Rhodoligotrophos appendicifer: one gene and its partner. The protein of the gene in region 2 interacts with the protein of the main gene of each other region in a pairwise test. Links are inferred from orthologs where the notes say so. Each region holds a gene or a part of one and is shown on either strand. Other genes may lie near its edges.

Region 1 (14,495 bases), 110 kb from region 2 along the record:
CCCAGAGCACCTGGTAGTCGCCATAGAGGACGTTCAGGTCTTCGACCTGAAGCATCGGGGCCTCAGCCATGCTCGGTCGCCTCCCCGAGATAGAGCTCGATCACCTCAGGATGGCGCGCGATCTCCGCAGGCGTTCCCTCGGCCATGCGGACGCCCCGATTCATGAAGATCGCGCGATCGGCCAGTTCGTTGATCACCCGCATATTGTGCTCGATGATGACCAGGGTCAGCCCCTCGCCGCGCAGACGCTGCACGAGCTCGATGAGGCCGGGAATGCTTTTCTGATCCACTCCGCCGGTCACCTCGTCCAGCAGCAGCAGCTTCGGCCGGGTCGCCATGGCGCGCGCCATTTCGAGGCGCTTGCGCTGGCCGGTGCTCAGCCCCTTGGCCAGAACATCCGCCCGATCCGCAAGCCCCACCATGTCCACATAGCGGCGGGCATCCTTCCGGGCCTCCGCCATGGAGCCGTTATGGGCGAGCGCCCCGACCATGACGTTCTCTTCCACCGTGAGTTCCTGGAAGGGCTGCGTGATCTGGAAGGTGCGGGCCAGGCCGGCGCGGCAGCGACCATCCGGCTTGACCCGGGTGATGTCCTGGCCGTCAAAGATGATCCTGCCGGCATCGGGCGCATGCACTCCGGCGATCACATGGAAGGTCGTGGTCTTGCCCGCGCCGTTCGGGCCCATCAGGGAGAGGATCTCCCCGGGCGCCACGGTCAGCGAGAGGTCGTCGATCGCCACGATGCCGCCGAAGGACATGGTGATGCCTTCGACCTTCAGGAGGGGATCGGGCGCAACGTTCGGCATGGGTTCGAGGCTCCGATGGGCGATCGAGCGAAGAGACCGTCGGGAAAGGCGCGCGAGGCGCCCGAGCCGGGAACGGCGCGAGAGGCGCCCGAGGTCACTGGAACTCGGGCGCGCGGCAGCGGACTATTCGACCGGCTTGAACTTGGCGGTCGCGGTGGACTCAGGCCAGATCACGTAGCTGACGCCGTCCTGGATCTGGGCCATGGGCACCGGCAGGAATTCGGCTCCGACCTTGGGCGTGTGGTTGGCCGTGTCATAGACATAGCGGGCGATCACGCAAGGGGAGTCGGTCTTGGCGAAGGCTTCGGAGATCTTCGCGGGCTCGATGGATCCCGCCGTCTTGATGTTGTTGAGCAGCATGGTCATCTGGCAATAGCCCTGAGCGTGGTCGCCATTGCCGTTGACCCCACTCAATTCCTTGAAGGTCGCCGCGAACTCCTTGTGCTTCGGGTTGTTCTTGGGATCGAAGAAGAGCGGCGTCCAGAGAAGGCCGTTGGCCGCAGCGCCGGCTCCCGTCAAGAATTCGGGGCGGATCGGATAGTAGACCGCAAGGTGCAAGGACTTCAGCCCCTGTTCCTTGATCTGCTTGACGAGCGCGATCCCGGAATTGACGGAGGTGAAGATCGAAATCAGCACGTCGGGCTCGTCGCCGCGCAGCTTCGACAGCTGGGGATAGAAATCGGCGTGGCCGAGCGGCACCGTTTCGCTCGATGAGACCGTCCAGCCGCCCTCCTTGAACAGGGGCTCGGTATATTCGACATTGGACTTGCCGTAGTCGGTGTCCTCGACGACGAAGGCGATCTTCTTGCCCGCGGGCTTGAAGCTGCCCTGCTTGATCAGATCATCCACCGTCCCATACAGAGTCGCGGCATAGGCATCGCTGTTGAAGCTCGACTTCCAGAAGTTCGCAAAGCGCTCCTGGTCGGCTTGAATCTTCTTGGCGATCTCGATCGAGACCGGCTGGCCGCTCATCATGAACTTGCCGAAGCTCGGGGCCACCTCCATGATCGCCAGCGTCACGGAACTGGCGATGGTGTCGCCGACCAGGACGTCGACATTGTCGCGGGTGAGAAGCTTCTGCGCGGCGCTTACCCCCACCTCCGGGCGCGATGCACTGTCCTCGAAGATCAGCTTGACCTCGCGCTTTTCGCCATCGACCTCGATGCCGCCGTCCTTGTTGGCCTGGGCTGCCGCCGCCTCATAGGCCTGGCGCATGGAAATGCCGGAATTGGCGGCGGGCCCGCTCAGCGGACCGATAACGCCAATGGTCAGATCGGCGGCCGAGACTGCGCCGGCCGATGCGAATGCCGCGGCGGAGAGCGTCGCCGCAACCGAGAAACGTTTCAGGTGACGTCTGAGGCTCATCGAATAACTCCCCTGTTCTGATTTTAAAATTGAGTTTGGCGATCGGTGCTTCAGTCTACCGCCACTGCCTCCGCCAGAGGCTCGGTGCCACACCATTCGGCGATGAACAGCGCCATGGCGGCCGTGATCCGCTTCACCGACGAAATGCTCACGCATTCATCGAATCCGTGGATGTTCCGGGAAACCGGCCCGTAACACAAGGCTGGAATTCGGTCGTAGAGCGCATAGACGCGGGTATCGAGATAGGCCGGCGTGACCAGGGTCTCGAGCGGCGTGCCCGTGGCGGCCTCATGGGCCTCGCCCAAGACCCGTTCCGCCGCCGAGCCGGGCGCGAGCACATAGCCCTCGGTGTGGAAACCATTGACGGTGACCTGGGGCGGCATGTTGGACAGGAACGGATCGTGCCGGGCGAAATCCGCAACACGCGTGCTGATCTCGCGCGCCGCGGCAGCTGCATCCACGCCCGGATAGATGGCGATGCGGCAATCGATGCGGCACCAGCAGGGAACCGAGGAGGCCCAGTCGCCGCCCTCGATCTTGCCGATGTTCAAATTGATGGGGTGCGGATCGTTTTGGAAGTGCTCGTGGTCGACCTTGCGGTCGTTCCATGCCTGCTCCAGCTTGCGCAATTCGCCGATGACGCGATAGGCGGCATCAATGGCATTGGCGCCGGCGCCCATCTCGCGCACATGCACCGGCAGACCGCGCAGCTCCACCTGGAACCAGATCACGCCGGCATTGGCGCGGACGAGCTTCTCATCCTCCGGCTCGGGGATCAGCACCGCATCGGCCTTGTAGCCGCGCAGATGGGTCATGAGCGCGCCATTGCCGGTCGATTCCTCCTCCACCACCGACTGCACATAAAGGGTGGCGGCCGGCTGCAGCCCGATGCGGCGGAGCGCATCCAGGGCAAAGATGTTCGCCGCCGCGCCGGCCTTCATGTCGGCGGAGCCGCGGCCGAACATCCAGTCGCCGACGATCTCGCCGCCATAGGGCGAATGCTGCCACATGGCCTCCGGCCCGGTCGGAACCACATCCAGGTGCGACTGGAGGATCAGCGAACGGCCTGTTTCCGTCCGGGGATGGTGAATGCCCACGACGATCGGCGCGCGCGAATGCTCCTCCGACCACGGCGATCCGCCGGGATGGTGCTCGATCGCCGCGCGGTCCATGGGGAAACGGTCCATGGCGTAACCGCGCCTTTGCAGCTCCCGGAACGTGAAATCCTGGACCGTGTGCTCGGCGCCCCGGACCGAGGGGAAAGACACCAGCTTCTGCGTGAAGGAAAGCTGTTCGGCAAATCCGTGTGCGACGGAGTCGATGATCGCGCGACGCAGATCCGGAGCAAGCGCCATTCCCTCTTCCCCTCCTGCGGCGGCGACCTTTTCGGGTGCGCGACCGGTCCCTGCAGCACAGCTCCCTGTGAGCCCTCAGAGGCCAGCCTATGAAAGCTCTTTACAGCGTGTCAAGACGTGGCACTCTGTATCACGCAATGACACAGGCACTCGACAGATTCAGAACCGACATGGGAACGCGGTCCGAGAGGGGGACGACGTCTCCGCCCGGCGTGCCGCTCGTCCGCTCAGTGGAGCGCGCCGCCCGGCTCCTGCGGGCCTTTACGCCCGGCCAGACCCATCTTTCCCTCGCAGACCTGTCCCGCCAGACGCAGCTCGACAAGAGCACGGCGCGCCGGCTGCTGCATACGCTCTGCGTCCTGCAGTTCGTCCATTATGATGAGATCACGCAGACTTATGCGCTGGCCCCGGCGCTGCTGACGCTGGTCCCGGCGGTGGATTACGGCCGCGAGCTGCGCGACGTCGCCGAGCCGGTACTCGCCCGACTCACCGAACTCACCGGCGCGAACGCCTTCTTGTGGTCCTGCTTCGGCGGGCAGGCGCTCTGCCTCGACCGGGTCAAAGCACGCGACCTGCAGATCGAGGCCCAATGGTCGGCGATCGGCACCCTGATTGCGCCGAACTGCGCGGGGGGCCCGCGGGTCATCCTCGCCTATCTCAGCGAGGAGGAGCGGGGCAGGGTCCTGCGCGGCGTCTTGCCCAAGCACACGATCTTCTCCCGAACCGACCCGGCCATTCTGGAGGCCGACGCCCGCGTGATCCGCGACCGCGGCTGGGAACTCGCCGTCGACGATTATATCGTGGGTCTCGCCGGACTCGGCGTTCCGGTCTTCGATCGGAGTGGCCGCTTCATCGCCAGCATCAGCATCACGACGCTGTCACCGCGGCTGCCGATCGAGAATGGCGAGCCGCGTCACCTCAAGGCGATGCTGGAAGCAGCCGCCGAAATCGGAGCCCGCTTCCAACCATGAAACTGTCCACACCTTCCGCCCGGCCCCTGCATCTGGCCGGCGTGCTGATCCTGGCCGTCTTCTGGGGGCTGAATTGGCCGGCGGTGAAGATCGTGCTCAACGAGATCTCGCCCTGGACCTTCCGCGCCATCGCCCTGACCCTGGCGGGGCTCGCCCTGGCGGTGACGGCGCTCATCCGCGGCGACAGGCTCTCCGTCTCGCGCCGCGAGATCGCGCCGCTCCTGCTTGCGGGCCTGCTGACCATCGCCGGCTTCAACCTGTTCCTCGCCTATGCCCAGCTCTTGGCGCCGACGTCGCGGGCCGTGATCGTCACCTTCACCATGCCGGTCTGGGCGGTCATCTTCGCCCGGATCTTTCTTGCCGAGCCCCTGAGCTGGCAGCGGCTGGTCGGGGTCGGGCTGGGTGTGGCGGGGCTGGCGGCACTGTCCTCGCCGCTCGTCGCCTCGGGCGGCTTCAGCATCGGGCTCCTGTTTGCGCTGTGTGCCGGCATCTCCTGGGCCCTGGGCAGCGTCGTGACGAAGAAGTGGGCCGTCGCCGCGGCGCCGCTCACCATCGCCACCTGGCAGCTGCTCACCGGCGCCGCCTTCGCCATTGGAGGCATGCTGCTGTTCGAAGGCGTTCCCGTCTATCACCCGCTTGCCGAGAGCACCCTCCTGGCGCTGGCCTATCACGTCGTGGTGGCGCTCATCCTCGCCTATGTGCTGTGGTTCACGATCCTGCCGCGCCTGCCGCTCGGGCTGGCCAGCCTCGGAACGCTGCTGGTGCCGGCGATCGGCGTCGCCAGCGCCATGCTGATCCTGGGCGAGCGCCCCACGCCGATGGATTATGCGGGCCTGTTCCTGATCACCCTGGCCGCATTCAGCATTCTCCTGCCGTCGCGACCCGTCCCGACATGAGCCGGTGCCGGACAGGCGCCTCAGGCGTGCAGCCGGTCTAGGGCTTGAGGCTGCCGAGGATCACGAGCTCGTCGCCCTCGGGCTTGAGCACGATCCCCTCGCCGGAGGACGGGACGCGACCCGTCAAGGCGGTGATGTTCACCTGATGGGTGCTGACGAACAAGACGCCCGGGCCGCGCCAGGCCAAGAGCAGCGCGCGCGCCGCCCGGGTCTGGGCCTCGCGGGACTGCTGGTTGCCAAAGAAGGAGTCGAAGGCAGGCTCAACCTTGGCCCGTCCCGGGAAAGCGAGGTCGGCCGTCTCCCTGGCCCGGCACCATCGGGAGGTGAGGACTGCGCCGGGTGCGACGCCGCGGTCTCGAAACCGCGCCCCGATCTGCCGGGCCTGGGCGCGTCCCGCCTCGCTCAGATTGCGCTGGGTCGAACAGTCCTCGAGGGACATGCCCGGGGGATCGCCGATGCCGGGGGCGGTGGCGTGGCGAAAGAGGACGATGCCATCAGCGGACAACGCCTGCCAGGCGGCGTCATCGGGTCCCGCCGCAAAGCCGGGCGCCGGCAAGAACGCGGCCAAGAGAGCGAAGGCCAGCGACAGGAGATCGCGACGGATCATGGGCAGTTTTCCTTCTCGCTGCACCGGGCAAGGGTGCAGCCCAGACGACTTAGTCGTGCCCCGCACCATGCCAAAGGGCGGTGGGATTGTCGATTTCACGTCCTCGTCATTGCACGCAGCCGATCGCGGCGATCGCGGCGGTCACAAGGAAATCACCGTCGGCGGTGGGGGCGGAGGGAGCGAATTCCCATGTTCTACGTTTGTTGCTGTACGGGCGAACACGCGATAGGGCTCAACGCCCAGACGTTGCGTGCAACAGTGAGTTTCCATGCATGGTGAGAGCGGTTGTCGGGGTCTGCGAGCGGGATCGTCTTGCCACGCTTGCGGAACACGATGTCGAGGGCTTGACGGAGGACGACGGCCTCGACGACATCGCCGCCCATGCCGCAGCCCTGTGCGGAACGCCGATCTCGCTCGTGTCCCTGGTCAAGGAGCACCAGCAGGTGTTTCCGGGGAAGCTGGGGCTGGAGGCGCGGGAGACCTCGCGGGAAGTGTCCTTCTGCGTGCACGCCATGAGCGGCCCGGAGATCATGGTCATTCCCGATGCGCGGCGGGATGAGCGGTTTACCGACAACATCCTGGTGACCGGCGCCCCGCATATCCGCTTCTATGCCGGCGTGCCTCTGGTCTCGGAGGAGGGGATCCCGCTCGGATCGCTCTGCGTCATCGACACATCGCCCCGGGAGGGACTGACCGCCCTGCAGCGCCAGGGGCTCACCCTGCTGGCGGAGAACGTCATGCTGCGCCTGCATGCGCGGCGGACGGCCAAGCGCCATACCAGCGCGCAGCGGAACGTGGCGCTTGCCCTGTCGGAGAGCGAGCAGCGGTTTCGCATCCTTGCCGACACCATGCCGCAGATGGTGTGGTCGACGCTCCCGGACGGCTATCACGATTACTACAATGCCCGCTGGTATGCGTTCACCGGCATGGTGGAGGGGACGACCGATGGCGAAGGGTGGAACGGCATGTTCCATGCCGACGACCAGGACCGGGCCTGGACCATCTGGAAGCGTTCCCTGGAAACGGGCGAGCCCTATGAGATCGAGTACCGCCTGCGCCACCATTCCGGCGTCTATCGCTGGGTGCTGGGGCGGGCCCTGCCGATGCGGGATGCGACCGGGGACATCACGCGCTGGTTCGGGACCTGCACCGACATCCACGAGCACCGGCTGCTGCTCGAGCAAAGGGAGATCATCTCCCAGGAGCTCAGCCACAGGATCAAGAATATCTTCTCGGTGATCAGCGGCCTCATCACGTTCACAGCCCAGGCCCATCCGCCGATCAAACCGGTGGCGGATGATCTGAGGCTGCGGATCATGGCGCTCAGCCGCGCCCATGATTTCGTGCGGCCACACAGCGCGGCCTCACGGCCCGCGGCGCAGCAGACCAGCCTGCACCGGCTGCTGGAGCAGATCCTGCAGCCCTATCAGGACACAGAGAAGGCCAGGATCACCATCCGCGGCTATGATCCCGAGATCGACGACCGGTCGGCGACGCCGTTTGCCCTGTTCTTCCACGAATTGGCGACCAATGCCGCCAAATATGGCGCATTGTCCCGCCTCGAGGGGACGATCGAGATCGCTGTCGAGGATGACGATGACACGGTCCGCCTGACCTGGCGCGAATTGGGGGGACCGGAGCTTGCCGTGTCACCCGACTATCGCGGCTTCGGCAGCCGTTTGCTGGAGCTCAGCGGGAAGAGCCAGCTTGGAGGGTCACTGGAGCGGAGCTGGCTGCCCAGCGGCCTGGAGGCGACGCTTGCCATCCCCAAGACATCGCTGCGGATCGCGGCCGCCGGGTGATCGGCGACGCGACCTAGGGGCCGAAGACCGTGACGTCGGCTTCCGCCGCGCGGGCGTGGTCGATGCGGCCATAGCCGAGGGCCGCGGCGGCGAGAATGCTCTGGTCCGAGAAGGGCTTGCGAATGAAGCCGATGGCCGTCTCGGCGGGTGGGTCGATCTGGGCCGGATTGGCGGTCACATAGATGACCTTGACGCCCTTGCGCGCCAGATCGGCGGCGATCTCGGGCCCGGTCATCCCGTCGCGGAGATTGATGTCAACGAAGGCGAGCTCGGCATGATCCACCGCGGCCAAGGCCTCATTGCGGTCTGCGGCAATGGCTGCCACGCTGTAGCCCTGTTCGCAGAGAATCCGCTCGATGTCCAAGGCGACGAAGATCTCGTCCTCGACGATGAGGATCGGCTTTTCCGGGTTCATGCTCAATCTCGGTCATTGATCATGCCGCGACAACGCAGGATGTGGTGGAGTCGTTCCGTTGCACCCACATGATGATGGTCAGGCCCAGCCCAGGCCGCGGGCGGCGCAGGAGACGGCAGCGAGGCTGAGGATGCCGGCGGCCGTGGCTTTCAGGGCAGCGTGGGCCCGCACCGCCACCCGGCGGATGGAGGGCCGCGAGAGCCCCAGGGCCGCGGTGACATGCCAGAGGATTTCGGGAATGCCGAACAGCAGGGCGAAGACCAGGATGCTGGTCCCGTCGGTGCCGTGGCCTGCATAGGGGCCGACAAAGGCCGCCGACATGAAGGCGATGGTCAGGGGATCGGAGATGGAGATCACCATTCCGGCGGATAAGAGAGCCCGGGGCGAGCCCTCGCTGCACTCGGCGAGATCCCCCGGCGCTGCGGAGCGCAGCAGCCGGACGGCGGTCCACAGCAGGGCCGCGGTGGCGAGGAAGTACAACATATAGGCCGGCACCCATGCGGCTGCGTGGGTGGTGAACAGAGCGACAGAGACCGCCAAGCTCACGGTCCCCAGGCTGATGCCGATGATGAAGGGCAGGGCGGCCCTGAAGCCGTGGAGGGAGGCCAGGCAGCCGATGGCAATCATGATCGGACCGGGGACGATGAGGATGATGAGATAGGCCGCAACGATCTGGGCCGGCCCGTAGCCGAGAAACCCGCTGATGCCCGACATTGGTGACCTCCGAAGTGACAGGTGCCGGTGGTCACGGTCGGACGTTCCAGGAGGCTCGGCGGTGGCATTTGCCACACATGCAGAAAAAGGGGCGGAGAGAGGGCCGCATCGGCCTTGCGATCGTGTCGCAAGGACCCGGGCCCAGGCGAGATGGAAGTGCCGGTGATTTCGCGCTAGATTGCAGCGTGACCGTCGATGCAGCGTGATGCCATCCGCGCGATTTCGCGCCTTGCACATTCTGCTCGGGTTCTTCTATTCCATACCAGAGCAAGCCTGGAGTGACCCAATGAGTGTGGTTGCCTTTCCCCAGACGACAGAGACCGGCGACGGCATCGATCTCTTGGTCGGCGCCCATCGGCCCGGCCATGGGCTGGCACGCGCCTTCTACATGGATCCGGCGATCTTCGAGCGGGACATGGAGCGGGTGTTCCGCCGGCACTGGCACTGTCTCGGGCATGAGGCCATCATCCCCAAGCCCGGCGATTTCGAGCTGTTCCACATCGAGAACGAAGCGATCATCCTGAGCCGCGGCCAGGACGGCGTCATCCGCGCGATGCTGAATGTCTGCCGGCATCGCGGCGCCGAGGTCTGCACGAAGCCCAAAGGCAATGCGCGGTCCTTCGTCTGCCCCTATCACGCCTGGACCTACGGCAATGACGGCAGCCTGAAAGCCGCCCGGCTGATGCCGAAGGATTTCGACCGCTCGGCGCATGGCCTGAAGATGCTGACTGTGCGGGTGGCGGAAGGCCTCATCTTCCTGTCCTTCGCCGAGACGCCGCTCGATTTCGAACCCATCGCCCAGGCCCTGCGGGCCAGCTGCGGCCAGTATGGCTGGGGCGAGGCGCGGGTGGCGCATCGGGAAAGCTACAAGATCGACGCCAATTGGAAGCTGGCGGTCGAAAATTACGTCGAATGCTATCATTGCGGACCGGCGCATCCGGAATATTCCCTGACCCATGCCCTGGAGCAGCCGCTGGAGATGATCGCCAAGCTGAACGAGGCGATGGAGCAGCGCACCTGCGCCCTCGGGATCGAGATCATCAGCGGCGACAATTGGCGCAATTCGGTGGGCGGCCACGAGGCCATCCACACCTTCCGCTATGCGCTCTATGACGGCGTCTCCAGCGGCAGCCAGGACGGCTCACCGGTCGCGCCGCTGATGGGGCGCTTCACGCAATTCGACGGCGGGGTCACCTCCGTTCATCTCGGCGGCACGAGCTTCCTCGTCTGCTACCCCGATCACGGCATGATCTATCGCTTCATCCCGAAGACGACGGACAGCTGCGAAATGGAGCTGATCTGGCTCGTGCGCGGCGATGCGGTCGAGGGCGAGGACTACGACCTCGACAAGCTCACCTGGCTGTGGAAGGTGACGACGGAGGAAGACAAGAAGATCATCGAACACACCGCCCGGGGCGTGCGCTCGCATTACTTCACGCCCGGGCCGATCGCACCCATGGAGCAGAACGAGCTGCGCTACATCAACTGGTATCTCGAGGAGATCAGCCGCGCCTGACCATCAACCCGCTCGGGGGCAGGAGCGAGCGGGCTGGGCGGAGGCCTGTCAGACGATCCCGGGCCGGCATCGGCCTTGTGCTGTCTTGTGGCCGGGAAGATGGTGAGGGACGGCGAGGGTCCGTCCCTGTGATCCGTTTGTGGGAGAGGGGTTAGGATGGGTGCGGAACAGACGCGGGAGTTCGCCGAACGATTGATGCGCGAGGTGTGGATCCCTTACGACCACACCGCGATGGACCGGTTCTACCATCGCGACATGATCGGCCATCATCGGCAGCAGACCCTGAGCTTCGAGGATGTAGGCAATCGGCTGCAATGGGACGTGCCGAACTTCCTGGAATCCAGCTACGACATCCGCGACATCGTGGCGGAAGCGGACAAGTTCGCCATCCGCTTCGTCTTCGAATGCCTGCTCTCGGCCACGAAAACGCGGTTTTCGACGGAGGTGATCTATTTCTATCACCTGAGGGACGGCAAAATTTCCGAATTCTGGCTGCTGAGCGACGGCGACTTCGATTATAAGCAGCATCTTTGACGGCCGCGGTGCACACCCGGCCTGGCTGAATCATCAAGACATTCGAGAAAGGGGCTGACCTCGGAGATGAGTTCGTCACTGACGTTGATGAATTGCTTCCTGCTGCTGGCGCAGGCGCTGCTTTATTTCGCGGTCATGGCAGCCCTGTTCCGCCTGCGGCGACGCACCGGCATCGGGCTCTTCGTCTGTGCGCTCGGGGTGATGCACTTCCTGGAGAATTATCTGGCCAGCGTCTTCTACATCGCGCTGCCCTTCGGAGTGATCTCGCCGGGATCGACCATCCTGTTCTCGGGCAAGCTGGTGATGCTGCTCCTGCTCTATATCAGGGAGGATGCCGTCACGGTGCGCCAGCCGATCTATGGCCTTCTGGTCGGCAATTTCCTGCTGGTCGCGCTGGTGATGATCCTCCGGCAGCACGAGGTGGTCGCGGTCAATGACGGACGCCTGCCGGACATGGCGTTCATCGACGAGGTCGGATTGTTGATGGTGTGGGGCACCATGCTCCTGTTCATCGACGCGATCGCCATCATCATGCTCTATGAAAAACTCGGACAATGGCTGGGCCAGCATCTGCTGCCGCGGGTGATGATCGCCTCCAGCCTGGTCCTGACCTTCGACCAAGCCGGATTCTATCTGGCGCTGCATTATCTGTATGGAGCGCCCGTCGAGGTCTTCCTCGGAGGGTGGGTCGCGAAGATGGGCGCCAGCGTGGTCTTCAGCATCCTGCTCGTCGCCTATCTCCATCGCTTCGAACGCATGGCCCTGACCGCAGAGCCGCCGCTCAACGATCTGTTTCAAATGCTGACCTACCGGGAGCGATATGAATCCCTGGTGCTGAAATCGGCCGTCGACGGCCTCACGGGGCTGCTGCACAGGGGACGCTTCGAGGAACTGGGCCGCGAGGCCACCGCTACGGCGCAAAAGCGGCGCTCCCATCTCTGCCTGCTCATCATCGATATCGACCATTTCAAGCGCATCAACGACCAGTACGGACATGCCGTGGGAGACAAGGTCTTGATGCTGGTGGCGGAGGTGATGCGCGAGGAGACGGATCGCACGGAGCAGCTGTTCCGGGTCGGCGGCGACGAGTTTGCGGTCCTCACCACGAGGCCCTATGCCCAGGCCATGCAGGTGGCGGAAAAGATCCGCCACGCGATCGCTGCCCGGGTGCGCTATGAGGGGCAGCCGGTGACCATCAGCATCGGCGTCGCCCAGGGGAGCGGCAATCCGAATCTTCCGCAGCTCTACATGGCCGCGGACAGCTGTCTCTATGCGGCCAAGTCGTCAGGGCGCGACAATGTGCGGGGCATCGAGGAGCTCGCGCATGGAGAGGCCGCGGCGGAAGCGGTCCGGACGCTCCACTGAATTCACTCGACGGCGTCAGCCGCGAATGGCCTGCGCCTGCTTCAGATGGTCCTCAAGCTCGGGCAGCGTGTCCTTGGCGAATTTGGCGATCTCGTCACCGCCATCTGCCTGGTCCGCATAAAGTGCGATGGCCTCCTCGTGGCCCTTAATCATCACTTCAAGGAACTTCGCGTCGAACTCATGGCCGGTGAGGGCGGCGAGCGCCTCGGCGGTCGTCTGATCCTTCTCCGCGGGCTGCGTGGGCGGCGTCAGGCTGAGGACCTTGGCGAAGTTCTCGGCCTGCTTGTTGGCCGCGCTGTGCGCCGAGATCATCATTTCGCCATAGGCGCGCACCTTCTCGTCCTTGGATTTCTCCAGGGACAGCTTGCCGAGGGAGATTTCCGCCAGATTGATCTCGATGGCGCGGGCAACAAACTCCTTGTCGTCCATATCGGCAGAGGCGGGTGTGGCGAGAATGAAGACTGCAAAGAGGGAGGTTAGGATCCGGGACTTCATGGACGCGCTCCAGTCATGAGTTCGCGGGGGGCGAGTGAATAACGGCGGCTTTCCGGGTTCGTTCCGCTCATGTTCATCATCCCCGCTCGATGAGAAAGACCCAAAGATCCCCGTTCCTCTCGGAAGAGAGGAGATGATCGCCGCTTTCCCGGACGAAATTGGGGATGTCGATCGAGGCAAGAGGATCCGTGCAGGTGACCTCAAGACGCGATCCCGAGGGCAGGGCCCGGAGCGCCTTGCGGGTCTTGAGGACCGGGAGAGGGCATTTCAGGCCGATGAGGTCGAGCTTTGACTCGGTCATGATTTCAAGGCGGCGAGAGGCTGAGCGGATTTGAGCAGGAGATCGGCGATCGCATCCACATCATCGAGAGCGGCGCAGGGGGGCGCGTCCTGGGGAACGACATCCGTCACCAGCCCCAGAATATGGGGATCGTCGGGGTAAAGGAAGGGTCGACCATTCGCAGTCCGATGAACCTCGACCTTGGCGTGGGCGGAAAACTTGAAGCCCTCCACGATCACCAGATCCACCGGCGACAGGCGTGCGAGAAGTTCCGGCAGGGCGGGCTCGGGCGCATCGCGCAGCTCGTGGATCTGAGCCCAGCGACGGGCGGAGGAGATGATGACCTCCGTCGCACCGGCTTGGCGATGGCGCCAGCTGTCCTTGCCGGGGATGTCGAGATCGAACTCGTGATGGGCATGCTTCAGGGTGGAGATGCGCAGGCCCCGGGCGCGGAAATGCGGGATGATGCGGGCGATGAGGGTCGTCTTGCCGGCGCCACTCCAGCCTGCCAATCCGATGAGCCGCATGCCACCCCGCGCGAAAAATGGTATCTGGACAGTTTCGGCGACAGGGTCAAGCCAGGCGGGCGATGAAGACAGGTGGGCGCGCAGACACGATCGGCGTGGTGCTGGCGGGGGGACGCTCGCAGCGAATGGGCGGCGGTGACAAAGGGCTCCTCGCGATCGGCGGACGGAGCCTGCTCGAACGGGTGATCGCGCGGCTCGCGCCGCAATGTGCCGGGGTCGTTGTGAATGCCAATGGTGACCCCGCGCGGTTCTCCGCGTTCGCGCTGCCGATCGCTGCCGACAGCGTGCCGGGATTTGCCGGACCGCTGGCGGGGCTGCTGGCCGGGCTCGACTGGGCAGCGGCGCATCACCCGGAGATGCCTCAGGTGGCCAGTGTTTCCGGGGACTGCCCGTTCCTTCCCCGGGATCTGGTGTCGAGGCTCGCCGAGCAAATGCAGAGCGCCGGAGCGCCCATGGCGATCGCACGATCGGGTGCGCGACTGCATCCGACCGTCGGCCTGTGGGATGTCTCACTGCGCGAGAACTTGCGGGAAGCGGTCCTGCAGCGGGGTCTGCGCAGGGTGCAGGACTGGCTTCAGAGCTTCGATTACGTCGTCGCAGACTGGGAGACGACACCGATCGACCCCTTCTTCAACGTCAACCGGCCCGAGGACCTGCAAAGGGCGGTGCAGTTTGCGGGACTGGTCGACTGACCGCGGGCGTCAGGTGGCCGCTTCGGCGGCGCGTGGGGCCGACCGGGTGCGTTTGGCCGGACGCGGCTTGGCCTCTGCTGCCGTCGAGGCTGCGGCGGGCGCAGACTGCTTGGCGGCGCGTTCCGAGCGGCGGCTGCGTTCGCGATTGGCGCGGC
Region 2 (14,445 bases):
GCCTTCCGCTCGTCGCGCTTCGTCTCCATGGGGCATCCACTCACTTGATCGGCACTATTGAACAGCGTTAAATTTATGAAACAAGATGCGTGGAGTAAACCTATGCTCATGACCGCCGCCGATTATCGCGATAGTCTGAGAAGCTACAAGCCTCGTGTCTTTCTCGACGGCCAGGCCGTCTCCAGCGTGGCCGACGAACCGCGGCTTCTTCCGGGCATCGCCGCCATCGGCATCACCTATGATTACGCGCACCGCCCCGAGCATTCGGCCTTGATGACGGCCCGCCAATCCACTAGCGGCAAGACCGTCAACCGCATGCTGCACATTGATGAGACCTCCGCCGACCTTCTCCACAAGCTTGAGGCGGTCCGGCTGGTTTGCCGGACGTCGGGTTGCGCTCAGCGCTATCTCGCCCATGATGCCTTGAATGGTCTGCTCCAGGCGACCCACGCTTTGGACGCAACCCACGGCACCGATTATGGTCAGCGCTTCCTCGCCTATCTCCACGACGTCCAGGATCGCGACCTGACCCTGGGCATCGCCATGACCGACGCCAAGGGCGACCGCTCTCGGCGCGCGGGCCAGCAAGCCAACCTCGACGCCTACGTCCACATTAAGGAGCACCGCCGCGACGGCATCGTCATCAGCGGCACCAAGGCGATCGTCACCGGTGCGGCCTACATGCATGAATTTCTGGTGATGCCGTGCCGCACCCATGTCCCCGAAGATGCAGCCTTCGCCGTGTGTTGCGCCGTGCCGGTGGACGCGCCGGGCATCACCATCGTCACCCGCCCTGCCGGTCGCCCGGGCGAGGCCGCGGCAAAGTTCTCCGCCCGTTATGGTCAGGCGACGGGTGTGGTTGTTTTCGAAGACGTGTTCGTGCCGCATGAGAGGGTCTTCCTGGCGGGTGAGACCGTGGAGGGCGGCCTCCTGACAACGTCCTACGCCACCCATCACCGCCACTCCTGTATCGCCGCGCGCGCCGGTTTCGGAGATCTGCTGATCGGTGCCGGGGCGCTCATGATCGAGGCCAACGGGCTTGATCCCGACCGTCACGGCCACATCCGCGAGGCCATGGTCGAGCTCATCACCATCACCGAGGGTTTCTATGCCTGCGGCGTGGCTGCCTCCGTCTATTGCCGCAAGGATCCCGCAGGCTCGGTGATGCCCGATCCCGTATTTTCCAACATTGGCAAGCTGCTACTGGCGACGAAGATCTACGATATGCATCGGCTGGCCCATTACGTCTCCGGCGGGCTCATCGTGGCGCTCCCCGGGCCCGACGAGGATCACAATCCGGAGACCGAGGCCTCCCTTTCGGCCGTACTGGGCGGTCGCCCCGACATTCCCGCAGCCCATCGCCTGGAGGTCTCCCGGCTGCTGGAAGACCTTACAGTATCGCATCAGGCGGGCTGGTATTCCGTGATCTCGCTTCACGGCGGCGGCTCACCCGAAGCGATGAAGCGCGAGATCTGGCGTAATTATCCCATGGGTGAGAAAGTCGCCTTGGTGGAGGATCTTCTGGATCGCGGCATCCTCGATGAGGGCCGCCGCATCTCCAAGCAGCCCGGCCGCTGCTGCGCCACCGGCTGTGCGACGCCCGAGCCGATCACACCCGCCGCTGAGGCGGCCGAATAGCCATCTATTCGCTTGCGAGAGGGCCCCGCAACTGAACGTCGGACAAGGTCACTGTCCGATCAGCTCCACCGAAAGCGCTGTCCTCGGTCATTCCGTCGAAAGGAGGCACCGCTGCCGCTGGTCTTCAGGCTTCCATCTCCGCTGGCGCCAGATTGACGCTTTCCCCACAGCCGCAGGCCGATTTCTGGTTGGGGTTCTTGAAGGTGAAGCCGGAGGACAGCAGAGAGGTCTGATAATCCATCTCCGTCCCCAGCAGGAAGAGGATGGCGGCCGGGTCGATGAAGATCTTGGCGCCCTTGTCCTCGACGACCTCGTCGCCGGGTTTGAGCTCGGTGGCTTCTTCCAGCGTATATTCCATGCCGGCGCAGCCGCCCTTCTTGATCCCCACCCTGAGCCCGAGGATCGGGTTTTCGGCGCGCGCCGCCAGCATGCGCAGGCGGTTGGCCGCAGCATCGGTCAGTGTCATGGCCTTGGGACGGGCCCTCAGACGGGACGGCGCAGTGCTCATCGCTCGACTCTCGTTTGCTAACTTCAATCTCTAATATAGCATTGCGGCGGCGCCATACCATGAGGTCTTTCACATCGTGAACCAGCGCCTCACCGCTGCGGCCTGTTTCTCACCAGTAATTCAACGCCGCCCGGGCCTCGTCCGACATCCGGCTTTGGTCCCAGGGGGGATCGAACACCAGGTTCACATTCGTGCCCTGGACGCCGCCCACCGTGTTCACGGCATCTTCGACCCAGCCGGGCATGTCACCCGCGACCGGGCAACCGGGCGCGGTGAGCGTCATGTCCACCGTCACCATGCGCTCGTCATCGATGTCGACCTTGTAGATCAGGCCGAGCTCATAGATGTCGACTGGGATCTCGGGATCGAACACCGTCTTCAAGGCGGTGACGATATCGTCTGTCATCCGCGCCAGTTCCTCCGCGGGGATGACGCTGGCCGTCTCGGCGTCGACTGTGCTGTGCTCATTCATGAAAGGATCCTCAGCTGAACATCCTGGCGGCCGCCTTCAACGCCTCCGCCAGACGGTCCACTTCCTCGAAAGTATTGTACATGCCGAACGACGCCCGGCATGTCGACGTCACCCCGAACCGCGCGAGAAGCGGCTGTGCGCAATGGGTGCCGGCCCTGACCGCCACTCCATAGCGGTCGATCACGGTGGCCACGTCATGGGCATGCGCACCCTCCATTTCGAAGGACAGGATGGCCCCCTTGTGCTGGGCCGTGCCGAAAATCCGCAGCGAGTTGATCTCGCCCAGTTTTTCCGTGGCATAGGCGAGCAGCTGCGCCTCGTGCGCGACGATCGCCTCGCGTCCCACCTCCCGCATATAATCGAGAGCCGCACCCAGACCGATCGCCTGGACGATTGCCGGCGTGCCGGCCTCGAAGCGATGCGGCGGCGGGGCGTAGGTGACCCCCTCCTGGCTCACATCCTGGATCATCTCTCCTCCGCCCTGATAGGGCGGCATCGATGCCAGGATGTCGGCCTTGCCGTAGAGCACGCCGATCCCCGTGGGCCCATAGGTCTTGTGCCCCGTGAACACGTAGAAGTCGCAATCCAGCGCCTGGACGTCCACCACTTGATGCACGGCGCTCTGGCTGCCATCCACCAGCACCGGAATGCCGCGGGCATGCGCCAGCCGGATGATCTCCTGCATCGGGGTGATCGTCCCCAAAGCGTTGGACATGTGCGTGATGGCGACCATCTTGACCTTGGGCCCGAGCAGCCGCTCATATTCTTCCAGGATCAGGGCGCCGCTATCGTCCACCGGCACCCATTGGATCACGGCGCCGCGGCGTTCGCGGTGGAAGTTCCATGGCACGATGTTGGAATGGTGCTCCAACAGCGACAGTACGATCTCGTCGCCCTCCCCGATCACCATGCCGCCGAAGGACTGCGCGACGAGGTTGATCGCTTCCGTGGCATTGCGGGTGAAGATGATCTCGTCCACCGATGGCGCATTCAGGAAGCTGCGCACGCTTTCGCGCGCATCCTCGTAGTTCTGCGTCGCGGCATTGGAGAGGAAATGCAGGCCCCGATGCACATTGGCATATTCGCATTCATAGGCATGCCGCATGGCGTCGATCACCACCCGCGGCTTCTGCGCCGATGCGGCATTATCGAGATAGGTCAGCGGTTTGCCATAGACCTCGCGGCCCAGGATCGGAAAATCCGCCCGGATCGCCGCCACGTCGTAGGAACTCTCTTTCGCCTTCAACAGCATCATCGTCTCCAAGTCCCTCTGCCGTCAGAGGGCGGCGCTAAGGCCCCGATCCAATCTCCGCCCCACATCCTGAGGAGGCAGTCTCGACGGAACCATCCTCATCCTGAGGAGCAGCCGTCAGGCTGCGTCTCGAAGGATTAGCCGCGCCGTTCCAGCCAGCCCTCCGCAAGTCCCGTCAGCCGCTCACGGATGTCGTCGTTCTCGATCCCGTCAAAGGCCTCCTGCACGAAGGCCGCGATCAGCAGCGATTTCGCCTGTGCTTCCGGGATGCCTCGCGCCATGAGATAGAACATCAGCGTCTCGTCGATCTGCCCGGCCGTGGCGCCATGGCCGCAGACGACGTCGTCGGCGAAGATCTCGAGCTCCGGCTTGGCGTCGAACTCCGCCGTCTCCGACAGGAGCAGCCCATGGCTCTGCTGCTTGGCGTCTGACTTCTGGGCATATTGCTCGACGATCAGCTTGCCCTGGAACACACCATGCGACTGGTCGTCCAGCACCACCTTGAACAATTCCCGGCTCACGCAGTTCGGTACCGCGTGGTTCACCACCAGTGTCGTATCGCAATGCTGCTTATTCGCCAGCATGTAGGAACCGGCGACGCTTGCATCCCCGCCTTCGCCGCGGAATTTCACGAACACTTGGTTCCGCGACAATCTCGCCCCCAGTGACGCTGTGAACTCCCGCAGCACGGCGCCCTCGCCGAGTTCCACATTCAGATTGGAGAGATGCACGGCCTCGGCACCCTCCTCCTGCACTTTCACCCGCGTAAGCCGAGCATCTGCGCCGATCCGGGCCTCCGTCACCGCATTGGCGACATAGTCTCCCGGACCGCCGACATGGGTCTCGATCACGGTGAGCGCTGCACCTTCCTCGAGCACGATGACGTTGCGCAGGAGGTTCATGTGCGGCGAGCCATCCGTCACCACGGAGATGACGTCCACCGGCGTCTCGACCGTGAGCCCTGCGGCCACATGCAGGACAGCGCCGTCGCTCAGAAAGGCGCTGTTGAGCGCCGCGATGGGATCTGCATCCGGCCCATAGAGCCGGCCCAGCGTCTCCGTCAGCCAGGCCGGGGCTTCGGCGGGGAGTTCGGCAAGGTTCATCAGCGTCAGTCCCGCGACCGACGGCAGCTCCGAGCGCTGCGCATCGAAGCGGCCATCCACGAAGACCAGCCGTGCCGCTGCCATGCCGGTGAACGGCGACAGCGCCATCAGCGCCTCCACCACTCCGGCTCCAGGCTCGGGCGAAGCGGGAGCGGGCACATAGGCACCGCCGAGATGGCGGCGGAGATCCGTCCACTTCCATTCCTCGATCCGCCGATGCGGCAATCCGGTGGCAGCGAAGCGCGAATAGCCCTCGTCGCGACGCCGCGCCAGCCAGTCCGGCGCGGGATGTTGCGCCTTGAAGGCGGGGAACGCATCGATGAGGGCCGCCTCGGCCCGGGTTCTCTGTACGGCGACGTTCATGATGTCTCCCTCAGGCCGCCGTGGCCTGATATTCTGCATAACCGCTGCGCTCGAGCTCGAGGGCCAACTCCTTGCCGCCGGAGCGCACGATCCGCCCCGCCGACAGCACGTGGACTTTGTCGGGCACGATATAGTCCAGGAGCCGCTGGTAATGGGTGATCACCAGCATGGACCGGTTCGGTCCGCGCAGCTTGTTGACGCCCTCGGCGACGAGCTTCATCGCATCGATGTCGAGGCCCGAATCCGTCTCGTCGAGCACGCAGAGATGCGGCTCCAGCACGGCCATCTGCAGGATTTCGGCACGTTTCTTTTCGCCGCCGGAAAAGCCCACATTGACCGGCCGCTTCAGCATCTCGGGCGAGACGTTGAGTGCACTGGCCTTCTCCCGCACCAGCCGCATGAAGTCCGGCATCGGGAGCTCTTTCTCGCCGCGCAGCTTGCGCTGGGCGTTCAGCGCCGTCTTCAGCAGCTGCATCATGGCGACGCCGGGGATCTCGATCGGGTATTGGAACGCCAGGAAGATGCCGGCCGCGGCGCGCTCATAGGGTTCCATCTCCAGGAGGTCCTGGCCCATGAAGCTGATCGAGCCCTCCGTCACCTCATAGTCCGGCTTGCCCGCCAGCACGTAGGAGAGCGTCGACTTGCCCGACCCGTTCGGCCCCATGATCGCATGCACCTCGCCGGGATCGATCGTCAGATCGATGCCCTTCAGGATCTCGCGATCATCGATGGTCACATGCAGGTTCTTGATCTCAAGCATTTCTCATGTCTCGCATTCGTTAGTCTTCTCCCCGCAGGGAGAAGTTGGACCATTCGGCGGTCCGGAAAAGGGGAGCGGCAAGCTCCGAAACTCAATTGTCACCGCCATCCCGGCCTCGAACCGGGATCCGGGGCCGCAAACGAACGCGACCCTTGTCCAGGACGCCAGGGCCGCGGCCCATCATCCCACGCTGCCTTCCAGACTGATCCCGATGAGCTTCTGCGTCTCCGCCATGAATTCCATCGGCAATTGCTGCAGCACGTCGCGCACGAAGCCGTTGACGATGAGCGCCACCGCCTCCTCTTGCGACAGCCCGCGCTGCATGACGTAGAACATCTGGTCATCCGAGATTTTCGACGTCGTCGCCTCGTGCTCGAACTGGGCCGACGAGTTCTTGGCTTCGATATAGGGCACCGTATGCGCCCCGCACTGATCACCGATCAGCAGCGAGTCGCATTGGGTGAAATTTCGGGCGCCGGAGGCCTTCTGATGTGCCGTTACCAGGCCGCGATAAGTGTTTTGCGACCGGCCGGCGGCGATTCCCTTGGAGATGATCCGGCTCGAGGTGTTCTTCCCCAGATGGATCATCTTGGTGCCCGAATCCACCTGCTGGCGGCCATTCGAGATGGCGATGGAATAGAACTCGCCGCGCGAATTGTCGCCGCGCAGGATGCAGCTCGGATACTTCCAGGTGATCGCCGAGCCGGTTTCGACCTGGGTCCACGAGATCTTGGAATTCGCACCCCGGCAATCACCGCGCTTGGTGACGAAATTGAACACGCCGCCTTTGCCTTCGGCATCGCCCGGGTACCAGTTCTGCACGGTCGAATACTTGATCTCGGCATCGTCCAGCGCCACCAGCTCGACCACGGCCGCATGCAGCTGGTTCTCGTCGCGCATCGGCGCCGTGCAGCCCTCCAGATAGGAGACGTAGGAGCCCTTGTCCGCGATGATCAGCGTGCGTTCGAACTGGCCGGTATTCTTCTCGTTGATGCGGAAATAGGTGGACAGCTCCATCGGGCAGCGCACGCCCGGCGGGATATAGACGAAGGAGCCGTCGGAAAAGACCGCCGCATTGAGCGAGGCGAAGAAGTTATCCGACGAATTCACCACCGTGCCGAGATATTTCCTGACCAGTTCGGGATGTTCGCGCAAGGCTTCCGAGATCGCACAGAAGATCACGCCCGACTTCGCCAATTCCGCCTTGAACGTCGTCACCACGGAGACCGAATCGAACACGGCGTCCACGGCCACGCGCCGGTTTTCGACGCCCGCCAGCAGCTCCTGCTCCTTGAGCGGAATTCCGAGCTTTGCATAGGTCGCCAGCAGTTCCGGATCGACGTCCTCTAGGCTTTTCGGCCCGTCGCCCTGTTTCTTTGGCGCGGCGTAATAATAGAGATCCTGATAGTCGATCTTCGGATAATCGACCCGCGCCCAGTCCGGCTCTTCCATGGTGAGCCAGCGCCGATAGGCATCCAGGCGCCATTCCAGCATCCAGTCCGGTTCACCCTTCTTGGCCGAGATGAAACGGACGATGTCCTCGCTCAGCCCTTTGGGGGCTTTGTCCATCTCGATTTCGGTCGTGAATCCATATTTGTACTTGTCGACGTCGATCGACCGGACTCTTTCGATGGTTTCGAGATCAGCCATTGTTCTTCCTCATCCAAACTTCATCCGCGCCTGCCCTATCAAGCCGCGCGCCGAGCACTCCGTTCGATTACCGTCTTCAGCGCGGCCAGCGCCCGCTCAATATCAACCTCTCGGGTCGACCATCCGAGGCTCACCCGGATCGCACCCGCAGCCAGATCCTGCGCCACGCCCATGGCCTGCAGCACATGGCTGCGTCCGACCTTTCCCGACGAGCACGCCGAGCCTGAGCTCACCGCCACCCCGTCGAGATCGAGTGCGATCACCAGCAACTGGGCGGTGAGGCCCGGAACCGCAAAGCAGCTCGTATTCGCGAGCCGTTCGAGCCCCGCCCCGAAGATCACCGCATCCGGCGCCAAGTCGACCAGTCCGGCCTCGAACCTGTCGCGCAGAACCGTGAGCCGCGCGGCCTCGTCTCGTACCCTGGCCGCATCCGCGGCCGCACCGAAGCCGGCAATGCCGCAGATATTCTCCGTGCCCGCGCGTCGTTTCTTTTCCTGCCCGCCGCCCTCGATGAGTGGCGTGAGCGTCAGCCCGTCTCGCGCCACCAGCGCTCCAACGCCCTGGGCTGCGCCGAGCTTGTGTCCGCTCAGCGACATCATGTCGACCCCGAGGATCGGCCAGGCAATCGGCGTCTTGCCGGCGCCCTGGACGGCGTCCGTATGGACGAGCGCCTGGTGCTGCCGCGCGAGTTCGACCACCTGCGCCAGGGGTTGCACGATGCCCGTCTCGTTGTTTGCCATCATCACCGAGACGAGGCAGCGTCGCTTGTCGCGCGCCAGCACCCGGTCCAGTCGATCGAGATCGAGCACGCCCTCGGCGGTGACCGGAGCCACATGGACCTCGGCGCCCGCGGCCCGCGCCGTTTCGATGACGCTGGGATGTTCGATGGCCGAGATCACCAGCCGCTCCACGCCGGCCCCCTTCAGGGCCAGCGCATTGGCTTCCGTGCCACCGCTGGTGAAGGTCACCATGTCGGCGCTGGCACCGACCAGGGCTGCGACCTGCGCCCTCGCCGTCTCGACGACACTGCGCGCCAGCTGACCCTCGCGATGGACGGAGGAGGCATTGCCGCCTGCGTCTAGCGCTGCAATCATCGCCGCCCGCGCTTCCGGACGCAGGGGAGATGTCGCATTATGGTCGAGATAGCTACGCATTGCCGTCATGTCTTCATCTAATGCGTGAGTTCGAGCGCCGGCGACTTCACCACCGGAACCGTGCGTCCAAGCACGCGCTTGTTGATCACGTCGGCGAGGCTGACCGAGGCCAGGAACACATGGATGTGCCGCCCCAGCTCCTCCCACAGATCGTGGGTCTGGCAGCGCGAGCCGCCGACGCAGCCGATGGGCGAGCCGCTCTCGCACCGTGTCACCTTCAGCGGCTCGTCCACCGCGATGATGATGTCGGCGACGCGGATATCGTCCGCCGTCCGTGCCAGTCGATATCCTCCACCGGGCCCGCGGGCGCTGTCGACCAGGCCGCCGCGCCGCAATTTCACGAACAGCTGCTCGAGATAGGCCTGGGAAATTCCCTGCCGATCGGCGATCTCTGCAAGGGTCACGGCGGCGCCATGGGAATGGGTCGCGATATCGGCCATTGCCATTACCCCGTAGCGCCCGCGTGTACTGAGCTTCATGCTCTGGTCCTCTGCTGAGTCCGCCGCGGTTCCGAGAAAGCTGGAGCCATGTGCGAATGACTTGAAATTGCCGGCCCGGCCTGTGATATGAACGCAGGCGGCGGGCTCCGACGCACCCTTGAATTATTCTAAGGTGCATATAGAAAACCTGACCGCGCAAGTCAACTAATGCCCGACGTCTTTCCATATGCTGAAAGTGTCGATCATTCTCGAAACGTTCAAAACACAGGACTGAAAGTGCGATGCCGGAAGTGATTTTCAATGGACCGGCCGGTCGCATCGAGGGCCGTTATCACCATAATAAGGGCCCCAACGCGCCGGTTGCGATCATCTTGCACCCGCATCCCACCTTCGGCGGCACGATGAACCATCCCATCGTCCACGCGCTCTACTATGCCTTTGTGAAGCGCGATTTCTCGGTCCTGCGCTTCAATTTCCGCGGCGTGGCGCGCAGTCAGGGTGTCTTCGACAATGGCGCCGGGGAATTGTCCGATGCAGCCTCCGCTCTCGATTGGGCTCAGGTGATCAACCGCGATGCCCGCACCTGCTGGATCGCGGGCTTCGATTTTGGCTCCTGGATAGCCATGCAGCTCCTCATGCGCCGGCCGGAGATCGAGGGTTTCATCTCGGTGGCGCCCATGGCCAACCACTACGATTTTTCGTTCCTCGCCCCCTGCCCAGCCTCGGGCATCTTCATCAATGGCGACAAGGATTCGGTCACCTCGCCTGAGCATGTGAATACGCTGGTGAGCAAGCTGAAGACCCAGAAGGGCATCCAGATCGAGCACCGTCCGATCGTTGGCGCGAACCATTTCTTCGAGAACAAGCTCGATGAGCTGATGGAGGTGGTCGAGGACTATATCGACCGTCGCCTGGCCCAATCCGAAGCCGCCTGACGGTACGGAGCCATTCCGGAGGGGTCGGCAAGCAGTGTTTGGCGGCCGAGCAACGCCGCCTCACTCCCCCAGCAGCCTCTCCAGGCGCGCCTGCTCCTCCACAGAGAGCGGCGCCTCCGGTTCTTTTCCGCGCATCCGCCGCCGCTGCATCGCCACCAGGCTCACCCCGGCCAGCAACAGCACGAAGGGCGTCAGCCACAGGGCCCAGGTCGCGGGTTCAAAGCGGGGCCGCAGCAGCACGAATTCGCCATAGCGCGAGACCACGTAGTCGATGATCGTCTCGTCGCTGTCCCCCGCCGTCAGCCGCTCCCGGATCATCAATCGCAGGTCGCGGGCCAGCGGTGCATCCGAATCGTCGATCGACTGGTTCTGGCACACGAGGCAGCGCAGCTCCGCCGACAGCGTCCGTGCCCGCGCCTCGAGCGCGGCATCCGGCAGCACCTCGTCCGGCTGCACCGCCAAGGTCGGCACGGTCATTGCCAAGGCCAGGAGGCTCGCCAGGATCAGTCGCCGCATCATCAGGCCTGTTGCAGCGAGCGGCCGGGCTTCGCCTTCGCCGGCATCGGCGCGCCGATGCGGAAGCGCCGGTCGGTGAGCGAGATCGCCCCGCCCAGGAACATGATCCCCGCGCCGATCCAGACCAGCGGCACCAGCGGGTTGAAATAGAGCCGCACCACCCGGGCACCCGCCGGGGCATCGGCCTGGGAATCGCCCATGGCGAGGTAGAGATCTCCAGACCAGAAGGGATGGATGCCCACTTCCGAGGTCGTCTGGCCGCTGGGCTGGAAGGTCCGCTTGGAGGGTGTCAGGAGGCTCACCACCCGGCCGCCCGATTCGACCTTGAACCGCCCCTGCTCGTCGCGCCAGTTGGGCCCGCTGACCGGCACCGCCCCTTCGAAGGTGACGGTGGCCCCGGCCATGTTGACCACCTGTCCCGGCGCCATGACCAGAACCTGCTCCTGCCGCCAGGCGGTCACGCCGACGATTCCCAGCACCATCACGCCGACACCGGCATGGCCCAGCACCGAGCCGAAGGTCGAGCGTGGCAGCCCCACCAGCCGCCGCAGCGAGGCTGCCGGCCTGTCCTGGCCGAGCTTGGTCCGGAAAGCGAGCTCTGCGAAGGCTCCGGCAATGAGCCACAGCCCCAGCGCGATCCCCAGTGGCGCCAGCATCGGCCCCTCGGATTTGAGCGCAAACGCGATCCCGCCGCCGAGGAGGGCGATCAGCGCCGCAGCCCAGAGCCTTTGCACCGCAGCCCAGGCATCCGCCCGCTTCCAGGCGAGCATCGGCCCGATCGGCACCAGCAACAGCAGGGGCAGCATCAGCGGCCCGAAGGTCAGGTTGAAGAAGGGGGGGCCCACGGAGATCTTGGCGCCCGTCAGCACCTCGAGCGCCAGGGGATAGAGCGTTCCCGTCAGCACCGCGGCCGCCGCTGCCGCGAGCAGCAGATTGTTCACGACCAGCGCACTTTCGCGGCTCACCGGCGCGAACAGCCCGCCCTGCTTCAGCTGCGGCGCGCGCCAGGCAAACAGGCTCAGGGCGCCGCCGATGAACAGGCACAGGATGAGCAGGATGAAGACCCCGCGTTCGGGATCGACGGCGAAGGCATGCACCGAGGTCAGGACGCCCGAGCGCACCAGGAACGTGCCGAGCAGGCTCAGCGAGAAGGCCAGCACCGCCAGTAGGATGGTCCAGACTTTCAGCGCATTGCGCTTTTCCACCACGACCGCTGAATGCAGCAGTGCGGTGGCCACCAGCCACGGCATCAGCGAGGCGTTTTCCACCGGATCCCAGAACCACCAGCCGCCCCAGCCGAGTTCATAATAGGCCCACCACGAGCCCATGGCGATGCCGACCGTCAGGAACATCCACGCAGCCAACGTCCAAGGCCGCACCCACCGTGCCCAGGCGGCGTCCACCTGCCCGCCGATCAGGGCGGCGGCGGCAAACGAGAACACGATCGACAACCCGACATAGCCCGCATAGAGAAAGGGCGGGTGGAAGGCGAGCGCCGGATCCTGCAGCAGCGGATTGATGCCGTTGCCGTCCACCGGCGGTGGCATCAGCCGCTCGAACGGATTGCTCGTCAGCAGGATGAACAGCAGGAAGGCGAGCCCGATCATACCCTGGACGCTCAGCGTCCGCGCCTTCAGCGGCAGCGGCAGATTGCGCCCGAACAGCGCGATCAGCGCGCCGAACAGCGACAGGATCAGCACCCAGAGGACCATGGAGCCCTCATGATTGGCCCACACCCCCGAGATCTTGTAGAGCAGCGGCTTGGCGGAATGGGAATTCGCCCAGACGAGACGCACCGAGAAATCCGAGACGACGAAGGCATAGGTCAGCGCCAGAAACGCCGTCGCAATGAACACGAACTGCGCCAGCGCCGCCGTGCCGGCGACGCCCATCATCCGCGCATTGCCGCGTTGCGCGCCATAGAGCGGCACGAGCGCCTGGTAGAGCGCCATGACGGTGGCCAGAACCAGCGCAAAATGTCCAGCCTCGATGATCACTGCGTCTTCACCGCCTCACCGTCCTTCCACACGCCCTTGGCCTTCAAGGCATCCGCGACCTCGCGCGGCATATAGGTCTCGTCATGCTTGGCGAGCACCGTATCGGCCGCAAACCCGCCTTGTCCGTCCAGCGCGCCCTCGGCGACCACCCCCTGTCCCTCGCGGAACAGATCCGGCAGGATTCCGGCATAGACGACGGGCAGGCTTTTGTCCGTATCGGTCACCGTGAACTGGATGCGTCCGTCTGGCAATTGCTTGACGCTGCCCTGCTCCACCAGCCCGCCCAGCCTGAAGCGCTGCCCTGGTGACACCTTCAGGGCTGCTTCGCTGGGTGTATAGAAGAACACGATCGTATCGCTCAGCGCATAGAGCACCAGTCCGGCGGCGACGCCCAGCACCGCCAGTCCCGATCCGATGAATGCCCCTCGCCTCTGCTTCCTCGATAGTGCCATCGTGTCTCTTCGCTTTCATCGTGCCGGTCGAACCGGCTGCCGTTCTATCCTTCGACCCCCAGCGCCTTGCGCGCTTCCGCGATGCGCGCCATGGCCGCCTGGTCGTCCTTGAACCGGCCGGCCGCCGCATTGAGCGCGGCCTTCGCCGCCTCCGCCTCGCCCAGCACCACCCGCGCCCTGGCGAGCCGGAGCCAGCCCTCCAGATCATTGCCGTCCTGTTCGAGCCGTGCCGCCAGCCCGTCCACCATTTGGCGGATCATCGCCTGCTGGGAGACTGCATCCTGCGACGTCACCGCCTCGACCTGCCCCTCCGACAAGGCGGGCGCCGCATCTTGCCCCGCGACGCTCCGGATCGGCGCCTTGGTCTGGTCGATATTGGCCTGCACGAAGCCGCGCCAGGGCGCGTCAGCGGGAGCCTCCGCGATCAGCTTTTCCCAGCGGGCCAGGGCCTCGCTCGTTTTGCCGTCCTGCTTCTCCGCCATGCCCAGGTAGAAATCGGCCTTTGCCTGTTTGGGATCGGCCTTCAAGGCCGCGCTGAACGCCTCCCGCGCCCGCTCGGAGACGATCCCGCCATCGGCAAGCGTGGCCGCTTCGCCATAATTGGTCAGCATGTCCGGGCTCTCGCCCTTGAAGCTCATGATCCGCACATAAGCGTTGGCGGCGTCTGCATAGCGCCCCTGGCGCAGATAGACCGGCGCCACCACGCCCCAACCCTCGGCATCGGTGGGATTGTCCGCCAGATGCGCCTCCACACGCGCCACCAGGGCGTCGAAATCGCGGTTCTCCAAGGCATGTGCCATGCGCTCCGCATGGGGTACGCCCGGCATCAGCGGCTGGCCCAGCGTCAGATAGGCGGCAAGGCTTAACAGGGGAACGCCGATGAGCCCGGCCAGGAGCATGGGCCTCACCGGCCCCTCCCGGCGGACGTCCTGTGACCGGTCGGCAGCAGCGATCAGCCGCCGCGCCACCTCGGTGCGGGCCGCCTCCGCCTCGCGCGGTGCGATCTGTCCGCGTCCGAGGTCCTGGTCGATCTCGGTCAACTGGTCCCTATAGACGGCTACCTCTTGATCCGCCGCGGTCGGGCCTGCCGCATCGGCGCGCACCAAGGGCCAGAGCACCGCCACGAGGGCGATGGCAGTCAGCAGAGCAACGAGTATCCACAGACCCATCGTATTCAACCCGGTCGACCGAGCACGCCTCTGCGT

The links.
Region 1: the proteins of FKM97_RS08295 (region 2) and FKM97_RS08825 interact in binary tests that used the Escherichia coli proteins (3 or more experiments, as listed by UniProt). The link is inferred for Rhodoligotrophos appendicifer from one-to-one orthologs.

What each region holds. Positions count from the first base shown.
Region 1 is NZ_VHKL01000003.1:393,692-408,186, reverse strand. Bases 11,531-14,495 are described here. They hold FKM97_RS08825 (sulfurtransferase TusA family protein), read right to left. Parts: upstream 13,143-14,495; coding sequence 12,918-13,142; downstream 11,531-12,917. Other genes in these bases: FKM97_RS08810 (hypothetical protein), read right to left, coding at 14,350-14,495; mobA (molybdenum cofactor guanylyltransferase MobA), read left to right, coding at 13,711-14,340; mobB (molybdopterin-guanine dinucleotide biosynthesis protein B), read right to left, coding at 13,139-13,648; FKM97_RS08830 (DUF4142 domain-containing protein), read right to left, coding at 12,362-12,841; FKM97_RS08835 (GGDEF domain-containing protein), read left to right, coding at 11,531-12,346. Outside these bases: FKM97_RS08895 (ABC transporter ATP-binding protein), read right to left, coding at 1-70; FKM97_RS08890 (ABC transporter ATP-binding protein), read right to left, coding at 63-806; FKM97_RS08885 (ABC transporter substrate-binding protein), read right to left, coding at 930-2,171; FKM97_RS08880 (ArgE/DapE family deacylase), read right to left, coding at 2,222-3,526; FKM97_RS08875 (IclR family transcriptional regulator), read left to right, coding at 3,697-4,497; FKM97_RS08870 (DMT family transporter), read left to right, coding at 4,494-5,393; FKM97_RS08865 (histidine phosphatase family protein), read right to left, coding at 5,431-6,000; FKM97_RS08860 (PAS domain-containing protein), read left to right, coding at 6,273-7,802; FKM97_RS08855 (response regulator), read right to left, coding at 7,816-8,217; FKM97_RS08850 (LysE family translocator), read right to left, coding at 8,296-8,931; FKM97_RS08845 (aromatic ring-hydroxylating oxygenase subunit alpha), read left to right, coding at 9,218-10,447; FKM97_RS08840 (ester cyclase), read left to right, coding at 10,604-10,981; more of FKM97_RS08835, read left to right, coding at 11,048-11,530. UniProt on the Escherichia coli protein: Sulfur carrier protein involved in sulfur trafficking in the cell. Part of a sulfur-relay system required for 2-thiolation during synthesis of 2-thiouridine of the modified wobble base 5-methylaminomethyl-2-thiouridine (mnm(5)s(2)U) in tRNA.
Region 2 is NZ_VHKL01000003.1:272,482-286,926, forward strand. The notes cover bases 6,848-9,762. They hold FKM97_RS08295 (cysteine desulfurase family protein), read right to left. Parts: upstream 8,910-9,762; coding sequence 7,785-8,909; downstream 6,848-7,784. Other genes in these bases: sufB (Fe-S cluster assembly protein SufB), read right to left, coding at 6,848-7,746; FKM97_RS08300 (Rrf2 family transcriptional regulator), read right to left, coding at 8,918-9,379; FKM97_RS08305 (alpha/beta hydrolase), read left to right, coding at 9,622-9,762. In the rest of the region: FKM97_RS08255 (TetR/AcrR family transcriptional regulator), read right to left, coding at 1-29; FKM97_RS08260 (4-hydroxyphenylacetate 3-hydroxylase family protein), read left to right, coding at 103-1,638; FKM97_RS08265 (HesB/IscA family protein), read right to left, coding at 1,763-2,146; FKM97_RS08270 (SUF system Fe-S cluster assembly protein), read right to left, coding at 2,256-2,618; FKM97_RS08275 (cysteine desulfurase), read right to left, coding at 2,629-3,870; Fe-S cluster assembly protein SufD, read right to left, coding at 4,008-5,336; Fe-S cluster assembly ATPase SufC, read right to left, coding at 5,347-6,096; more of sufB, read right to left, coding at 6,277-6,847; more of FKM97_RS08305, read left to right, coding at 9,763-10,275; FKM97_RS08310 (cytochrome c-type biogenesis protein), read right to left, coding at 10,336-10,791; FKM97_RS08315 (heme lyase CcmF/NrfE family subunit), read right to left, coding at 10,794-12,788; cytochrome c maturation protein CcmE, read right to left, coding at 12,785-13,240; c-type cytochrome biogenesis protein CcmI, read right to left, coding at 13,285-14,409. UniProt on the Escherichia coli protein: Master enzyme that delivers sulfur to a number of partners involved in Fe-S cluster assembly, tRNA modification or cofactor biosynthesis. Catalyzes the removal of elemental sulfur from cysteine to produce alanine.